DNA from 2 places in the Litoribrevibacter euphylliae genome. Region 1 is predicted to be linked to the other one. Evidence: riboswitches for the same ligand, from Rfam matches in the RefSeq annotation. Region 1 holds a riboswitch; the other holds the start of a gene.
The links. Region 1 has a riboswitch for cobalamin ahead of cobW (cobalamin biosynthesis protein CobW). Riboswitches for the same ligand answer to the same signal wherever they lie in the genome.

Region 1 (4,632 bases):
CTTGAGTTCGGCGCTTGGCCTGAGACCCTTCACCTGGGTCATTCACAATGAAAGGATAAAAATGTGGCATCGGCCCAAGCGCAATGTCCGGCCAGCATTGATCTGACAACGCAGACCCTTTACCCGGCAACCATTCCAGATTGCCGTGCTTGCCCACATGAATAACAGCACTGACTTGATAACAATGACGAAGCCAGAAATAGAAGGCCAAATAGCTGTGCGGGGGAATTAAGTCCGGGTCATGATAATTCGCCGCCAAATCCAGGTTATAACCACGCGCCGGTTGAATCCCCACAAAGGTTTCCCCCAGACGAATACCCGACAGCATCAAGCGCCCGTTTCGGTATTTTGGATCATGATCCGGCGTGCCCCAGCGATCCAACACAGCTTGCTGACAGGCTTCCGGTAATTCACAAAAATAGCGCCAGTAGTCTTCGGCCGATATGCTTTGCCAACACGGCAACTGATGAAGGGTGTTCGGGTTGTTGGTAACAGCGCCCAGCAATTCTTCAATCAAGGCATTGCCCGTTTCAGGCACATTCTGAATCGGATAACCCGCCTCTTCCAGCGCCTTCAAAATATGAATGGTCGACGCAGGCGTATCCAAACCGACACCATTACCGATACGTCCGTCTTTGGTAGGATAATTCGCCAAAATCACCGCGATGCGTTTTTGATGATTTGGCTTGCTCGCCAAGTCACCATAGGCTTTCGCCAATCGAGCCACAAACAGAGCACGTTCGTGATGCAACTGATAACCCACTACGGAAATCTGACAGCGTTCGGAATACCAGGCTTCCGACTTGAAACTTACTGCTCGGGTGATCACTCGGCCATCCATCTCAGGCAAAACCACCTGCATGGCAATATCCCGACTTCTTAATCCCTGACTGTAGGCTTGCCAGTCATCCTCGGTGGAACTGGAAAGCACCAACTGCAACACAGGGATATCCGCATCAAACGGAGATTGAAACACCGTCGGTTGTGACGACAAATCAGGAGATTCCACTCGGTTGGAGGCAAAGCCCGTGGTGTTGATGATGACTGACGCCTTGCTCTGCTCGATCAAGGCATTCACCAAGGCCAAAGACTCGTTATCTTTTAACGACGAAATCGCTACAGGTAATGGATTCAAACCTTGTTCAGACAAGAGCGCAATGAGTTGATCAAACATCGCGGTATTGGCCGATTGCAAATGGCTGCGATAAAACAACAGCACAGCAACGGGCTTGTGATTCAGCGGGTCATTTTGAAGCCAATGCTGTTGCCAGTCCTGATAGGTTGCCTGGCTCTTTTCTGGAACAAGAGAACGAGAATCAATGGGGTCAGAGTAAGTGTTTACTCTGACCCCATTGATTTGCTCTCCTTTTAAATCTAAGTAAGCTGGCGCATAAAGCAAGCAATGAGGTAAAGGTCGAGGCGCTTGCCATTGAGCAACCTCACAATCAGTCGTTCCAGAAAAAAGCTCGGCTTTCAGATAGCGATAAAACTGCTGAAAATTAACCGCGCCACCTTCGCGAAGGTAACGCCAAATCTGAAACACGACGCCGTAATCCACCGTGGATTGACGCATCAAAGATTCATCCTGCGCATCATCGCCGGGCACCAGAACCAACACCCGATCTCGCCCGCCATTCGCCCATTCGATCAGTTGTTCCACACCGTAAGGCCAATAGTTTTCCCCCCCGAGCACAGAAACAATCACCACCTTGGCGTGATCAATCACCTTGTCGATATACAAATCCAAGGCGGCCGGTTTGGTGAGGTTCATCCAATTCGCAAGGCGCAACGAAGGATAATCATCTGGAAGGGATTCGGCGGTATTGGCCAGAGCGGCTAAGGTGCTGTCGGCGGCTGACAGAATCACCAAATCTGCCGGGGATTGTTGAAGATCAACAATCCCCTCTTCGTCGTTAAATCCACCCGGTTGGGCTGCGAATAAGTGCATTAGAAAACCAAGATCAGGTGAAGGAGATTAAACTTCAGCGACTTTTAATGCCGTTTCAATCTCGGCTTTAGCAATGCCTTTTCCGATGAACACAAGCTGGGTTTTACGTGGTTCATCTTGGGTCCATAGACGATCAAAGTGTACGTCTAGACGCTTACCTACCGCCTGCAACACCTGACGCATAGGTTTGCCCGGCAAGGCAGCAAAGCCTTTGGCACGGAAGATATTCTTCTCGGCAATCAAGTCTTTCAAAATACTTTGCAGTGCATCGCCTTGCACTTCGCCCAAGCTAATCACAAAAGAATCAAAGTGATCGTGGGCGTGCTCATGATGTTCGCCATGCTCATGGTGGTGATCGTGATGCGTATGAACGTGATCAATGCGTTCTTCCGCCGCCGATTCAATGCCCATCAACACATCCAAAGCCACTTCACCGTTGCTGGTGTAGATGGTCTTTACGGCTTCAGGCACTTTGGCTGCCACGACTTGTTCTACTTGTTTGCGTTGTGCTTCGTCCAACAAATCGTTTTTACTGACGGCCACCAAATCTGCGGCACTTAGCTGATCGTCCAAAAGCTCTTTCAAGCTCGGATCGTGATCAAGATTCTCATCCGCCAAGCGTTGTTGTTGAACCAAATCGGTATCATTTGCAAAACGACCGTCCGCTACCGCCGGGCCATCGATCACGGTAATAACAGCGTCCACTGTGCAGTGTTGTTTGATTTCAGGCCAGTTGAATGCTTGAACTAATGGTTTAGGAAGAGCCAAACCTGAGGTTTCAATCAGGATATGGTCGATGTCGTCTCGTCGCTCAACCAGTTGTTTCATTACTGGCAAAAACTCTTCTTCTACTGTGCAACAGATACAACCATTGGCCAGCTCGTAAATACCATCCTGCCCGGTCGCCGCTTGCGCGTTTTCGTCTTCACAATCCAGAGGACAGCTTCGTAGTAAGTCTGCATCGATGTCCAGCTCACCAAATTCGTTCACGATGACAGCAATGCGCTTGCCCTGCGCTTGTTTCAACACATTGGATAACAGAGTGGTTTTACCGCTTCCTAAAAAACCGGTAACGACGGTGGCGGGAATTTTTTTCAATTGCATGGTGAGTCCTCTTCAGTACGAAGCGCTTAAATCATCAGTACATGTGATAAATACATGACGTAAATAACATAGACGGAAAAAGACTAAGCCGATATTGTCGGGCGGTTTTTCACCCCAACAAATAAGAAAGGAAACTCTTAACTGATCAGCCCTAGTTGCAATCCCCGACAACCGGTGTTTCGATCCTGGCAGGTCTACTGGCTCACAGCTCTGGCGCTTTGATCACCTTCCCGGTCGAGATTATCGTTCTCTAAACCAGTGGTCTATTTGATCTCAGCTAACTGCATACAGTTGCGGGGACAGCTGTCGTTGGGAAGTGTCTAAAAACTATTGCACTTAACTATGCGTTGTTAACAATCAGATTCAAAATGCTCATTTATTACATATAAACTGCGCGTTTTCATCTGATTTTGCCTAGCCCAGTTGGCGCTCATGACGTTTTTATTCAGCTTCTCTGGTTACATAAGAATTTATCTAACCGGACATTCCCTATTAATCCCGAAGGAACCTAAAATCGAGGCGCAAAGTATAAAGAAAAAGCGCACAAGAGTAATCACTTTCCGAGTACCACTTAGACCGATTTGCCGAATTCCGCTTTTATCATGCATAAAAAATCGCCATAATCCCGCCACTTTAGCTAGTCTATAGACAAAATTAACAAGAGAAGAAACCAATGAAACTGACGGATTTACCAAACGATGCGGGCGTTCTTATTTGTGGTCATGGCAGCCGGGCCAAGATTGCCGAGAAAGAGTTTAGCCTACTGGCTTCGGGCCTTAGAGCACGTTATCCGTCGTTGAATGTGGAGTATGGTTTCCTCGAATATTCTGCGCCAAACATTCATATGGCGTTAGATACTTTGGTCGAAAACGGCGTTAAAACCATCTATGCCGTACCGGGGATGTTATTCGCTGCAACGCACGCTCAGAACGACATTCCATCAGTGCTGACCACTTACATGGAAAAGCACCCGGGTTTGACCATCGAATACGGTAAAGAACTGGGTCTGCACGATGAAATGATCACTGCATTCCAAACACGTATTTTGGACGCCTTAGGGCTGACAGAAACACCGAAAGTCGGTGATCTTTATGACACCATGTTGGTGGTTGTCGGCCGTGGCACCTCGGTTACCGAAGCGAATGCCGAAGCGGCAAAATTGACTCGAATTGTCTCAGAGAATCTTGGTTTTGGCTGGTCTGAAACTGTCTATTCTGGCGTGACCTACCCGTCTGTGGGTCGCGGCTTAGAAATGGCTGTGAAGCTGGGCTTCAAAAAGATTGTGGTTGCGCCTTATTTCTTATTCGGTGGCAAGTTGATCGACCGTATTCACGGTTATGTAGACAAGGTAGCGGAAGAGAATCCGGATATTCAATTCCTGAAAGCCGATTACCTTCGCGATCAGGAACATGTGATCAATACTTTCATTGAGCGTATCAATGAAACCATTTCCGGCCCTGCCCCGACTTTAAGTTTGATGGAAGATTTCAAAGCGCGACTGGCTCGAGGCGAAGTAGACGTGCATCACCATCATGCCGAGTTCAAGCCTGAAGGTGAATCCGACCACTCCCATGATCATT
Region 2 (4,632 bases), 530 kb from region 1:
TTACTCATATCAATGATGTGTACTGCTTTGGTCGTCAGATCCAGATTAGAGCATTTGATATCAAGTACTCGAGATGCACTCGCTTCGATGGGAAGCTTGATTGTAAAACAGGTTCCTACGTCCAGGCTGCTGGAGACATCGACAGTGCCGTCCATCAATTCTGTCAGGCTTTTAACGATGGAGAGGCCAAGCCCGGTTCCTCCGTATTTTCGGGTGGTGGAGAGATCTCCTTGGTTAAATTCGGTGAAAAGCTTGTCCATGGCTTTTTCATCAATTCCGACGCCGGTATCTGTGATTGTTATGTTCAGTTGTTGACTGGCTTGGTGAAAGGATACCTTGAGTTGAATAAAGCCTTCGTGAGTGAATTTAATCGCGTTCGAGACAAGGTTCGTGATGATTTGCTGTAATCGGGCTGGATCGCCTTGAAAATAAGCAGGTACTTCCGGCTCCACCAAAAAGTAAACATTAAGTGCTTTGTTTCTGGCGTTCGCACTCATGGTGGCTGAAATGCGCTCTAAGACATCAGCAATATCGACTTGAGTAATTTCAAGTTCAAGCTTTCCTGATTCAATCTTGCTAACGTCGAGAATATCGTTAATGACGTGCAATAAGGTATCGCTGGAAAGAATTACTTTATCTAGATAGTTAATGACTTCTGGTTTGATGGCTTTTTGGCGAGCCAGATTGGTTAAGCCTATGATGCCATTAAGTGGGGTTCTGATTTCGTGAGACATGTTGGAGAGAAATCGGCTTTTGGCCCGTGTGGATTCTTCTGCGGCGTTCCTTGCATCGATAAGCGCAATGGTTTGTTCTTTTAATGTTTGACTCATTCTGCGTTGAACAGAAAGTTGCCGAGAAATGATAATCAGGCCGGTTAGGGATATCCCGCCGATGATGGCAAGCAAGTAGATTTGAATCTTTAACGAGTGGTTCCAGGAATCGTGCATGTCTTTACTTTGCTTTTGAGCCGAGTGGATGACTTGTTGGCTGTATTGATTCCACAGTCGTCGGGCTTGAGCCAAGAGTGTATTGAATTGCTTGATATTGGATTTGTCATCAATGCTCATTGGGAGCACATAGCCCAGCTGATCTAGGTATTCTTGTAATTCAATCAGCTTGCCGGTTTCTCCATGGACTTGGTGGAAATTACCTGTTACATCACTCTTTAAGTCATTATTGATGCTTCCACGAATGATTTTGTATTGCATTTTCAAACGATGGAGATTTGAGGTCGTAGGCAGGTCTGAGAAATGTTGCGCTGTTAACTGCAAAGACATTAATTTAGTTTTTATGCCTAAGTTGTTATTGATGATGGCTAGAAACGGGCGACTGGTAAGTTGATTCAGGCTCTGGAGTTGAACGACCGAATAAAAAAGACAGCCGAGAAGAATTGCAGCTAACACAATAATATTGATGGTTAGGAAAGGGCGCTTGGTATCGATCAAAATACTATTGCACCTCTATGGTTCTTATTTGCCAAACAGATTTGTTGTAGTACAGATCGTTTCTTATATCTGGGTGATCTGAAAACGGAAATACCACAAATAGAGGCCCTCGGGTATCGAGTGTTAATTGTTGTCCGTTTTCATGAGTAGCTAAAATAACGTCGTATTTTTTTAAATCGGACATCTCAATCTCTGCCATATAATCATCCCAGGCAATGACGAGCACGGAGCTGCCTTTTGCGCCTACTTTTCGTAAGAGGTCTCTGAATAGGGGCCCCCGATAAGTAATTGGGATACTCGTGATATGATTTGTGGTCGTGATTTGATGTTGAGGAAGTGCGTTGATCGTTTTTCTGTCGATAAGTGCTAGATTATCCTGAGTCGTGACTGATATCTTACCTTTGATTTCAATCAGAACCTCTTTTTCAGATATAGCCGTCTCTGCAAGCAAATAAGACGGAAATAGCATCAAAAGAATTAGGACATTACGTATTGTTAAGCAATTAAACATATAAAAATACTCTTGTTTTTCTTTAGATGGAGTATAGACCTAAACTTAAGACTAGGAGTCCTGAGTACTTTTTTGCAGGGAAAAACTTTTCGATGATGTGCCTTATAGGTATCGAAACTAAGGCGATATTGAACAGATCAACAGTGAGTGAGTTTTGACGAAAGATGTAGACCCTTCGATTTGTCCTCTGTGTGGCAAAGGTAATTTTTGTGTGATGACCCAAGATTTGACTGACGGTGAATCTGGTCGTTCTATGAAGGCTTGCTGGTGTATGTCGGCCTCCTTTCCTGAGAACTATCAATCCTACTTGGCTCAGCAAGACCTGGATAAACGTTGTATTTGTGAGTCTTGTCTCGATCAAATGAATGCAGGCAAAGCTTAAATCTTCCTCTGTCTGTTTCTGATTATTCCTTGATATCTCTAAAAACCGCTGTGATAATCGCGCCTCGCTTTGGGTAGGTGGTATTTTAGATTCGAATCAACGCATCTGTAATGCTGCTTTTAAACGGGAAGTTGTGTGCTTGTTTGATGCCCTAATCAGACAAAATTCCAACGCTGCCCCCGCAACGGTGATGGAGCTAAGTTCAGTACTAAGCCACTGTGTTTGTCTATCAATGCTATGCCAATGATAGCAAAAGGACATGGGAAGGCGCTGAATGAAATCATGCTTAATGGTTTACTCCTAAGCCCGGAGACCGGCCTCTAGTGGTTCACTCATTCACTGAAACGTGCGGCGGGCACGTTAGGCGCAGGATCATGCTATTAAAATCTAAATTTTCTCCATCACACATTTCACTTTTCGCAGCCAGCTTACTATGCGGCTCTTACGCTCAAGCAGAGCTTCCTACAACGACAGAAACCACAGTTATTACGGCCAATCGAACGGCTATGTCAGTTGATGAAACTCTGGCTTCGGTAACCGTTATTACGCGTGAAGACCTTGAACGATCTCAGGTTCGTTCAACTCAGGAACTACTACGTCGATACGCGAATGTCACCATTAAAAACACTGGTGGGCGTGGTAAGCAGACCTCGATGTTCCTTCGCGGTACGGAGTCGACTCACACACTTTTCCTTATTGATGGGGTAAAAGTGGGGTCAGCAACCAGTGGGTTAACAGCCTTTCAAAACATCCCAGTCGATCAAATAGATCGTGTTGAAATTGTTAAAGGGCCGAGATCGAGCCTTTATGGGTCAGAAGCCGCTGGTGGTGTGGTACAGATTTTTACTCGTAAAGAACATCAGCAAGGCTTTACGCCATTTGTTCGAGTAGGTGCCGGTTCTGATGATACGAAAGAAATGGCTGTAGGTTTTGGGGCTCGAAACGATTATGCCTCTTTAAATGCTACATACAGCTATGAGGAAACCGATGGCATTGATACCTATAAAGGTTATGAGTCAGACGACGATGGTTTTGAAAACTCATCCTTAAGCGTCAACTCGGCAATGAATTTCTCTAAAGACACGGTGCTGACGTTCACTTATTTACAGTCTCACGGTCAGAATGAATTTGATGACACATTTTCCTTTTATCCAAACCAGGAAAGCAAAGACACTTTGCGTACCATTGGAGTGGGTCTGAACAGTCAAATCACCTCGGCATGGTCAACCGATGTTCAATTAGGGCGCAGTTGGGATAAGTCTCATACTTATGCGAATTATGTAAAGACATCGACTTATGAAACCCGTCGTGATTCTCTATCTTGGCTGAACCATGTGGCATTGTCTGATGTGTCGATGTTGACCCTTGGTTATGACTATCAGGAAGATCATTCTGTAACGACAGATAATTTTATTCAGAACGAGCGTTATAATCACGGTGTCTTCACACAGTTACAAACTGAGATCGAAGGTCACGACTTAGAAGCCAGTCTTCGATACGACGACAATGAACAGTTTGGATCTGAGCGAACAGGGAATCTGGCTTGGGGTTACAGCTTCGACAATGCCACTCGTGTTCGGGCTTCTTATGGAACGGCTTTCGTAGCGCCATCATTTAACTTTCTATATCACCCAGGATACGGCTTCTGCTGTTCAGGAAATCCGGACTTGAAGCCAGAGCAAACAGATACCTTTGAAATGGGTGTTGACGGCTCCATCGAATCGGTTGAGTGGTCTGCGACTTGGTTCAGAACTCGCGTTGAAGATCTAATCATTTCAGAAGCACCGGTTTATGTGCCAGAGAACGTAAGCAAAGCGCGAATTCAAGGCTTTGAGTTTGGATTCAATACCTACTTCTTTGATTGGGCCATTCGTTCAGAATTAACCTTGATCAGTGCGAAAAGCCGAAGTGGTGATACCTCTGGGAAACGTTTAATCAATCGACCAAAACAGACGTTGTCCGTCATGATGGATCGTGATTTTAATCGCTTTTCTTTAGGTGCGACGGTAATCGCTGAAAGCGAATCCTATGTCGATCAACAAAATACCGTGGCGCTTCCAGGTTATGCGACGTTAGATCTGCGTGCAGGGTATTTGATTACGGATGAGCTAAAGCTACAAGCCAAAGTCGAAAATATTCTTGAGCAGGAATACGAGTTAAGACGAGGCTATAACCAACCTGAGCTAACGTATTTAGTTTCTGTGACTTATCAGCCGTAGAGATCTATTTTTAACGTTATCGATCGTTAGTTTGAAAAAGCCGCTTGGTCATTGAGCGGCTTTTTCGTATCCGGT

Region 2: it holds a riboswitch for cobalamin, as region 1 does, so the genes downstream of both, ACFOEK_RS10895 (TonB-dependent receptor domain-containing protein) here and cobW (cobalamin biosynthesis protein CobW) in region 1, are expected to answer to the same signal.

The regions. Positions count from the first base shown of each region.
Region 1 covers NZ_JBHRSZ010000004.1:216,029-220,660, reverse strand. Annotated here, with positions in the region: gene cobN (cobaltochelatase subunit CobN) at 1-1,948, opposite strand, end outside; gene cobW (cobalamin biosynthesis protein CobW) at 1,976-3,052, opposite strand; cobalamin riboswitch at 3,223-3,580, opposite strand; gene ACFOEK_RS08465 (sirohydrochlorin chelatase) at 3,726-4,632, shown strand, end outside.
Region 2 covers NZ_JBHRSZ010000004.1:741,392-746,023, forward strand. Annotated here, with positions in the region: gene ACFOEK_RS10880 (ATP-binding protein) at 1-1,445, opposite strand, end outside; gene ACFOEK_RS10885 (molybdopterin-dependent oxidoreductase) at 1,450-1,956, opposite strand; gene ACFOEK_RS10890 (cysteine-rich CWC family protein) at 2,111-2,338, shown strand; cobalamin riboswitch at 2,393-2,674, shown strand; gene ACFOEK_RS10895 (TonB-dependent receptor domain-containing protein) at 2,713-4,557, shown strand.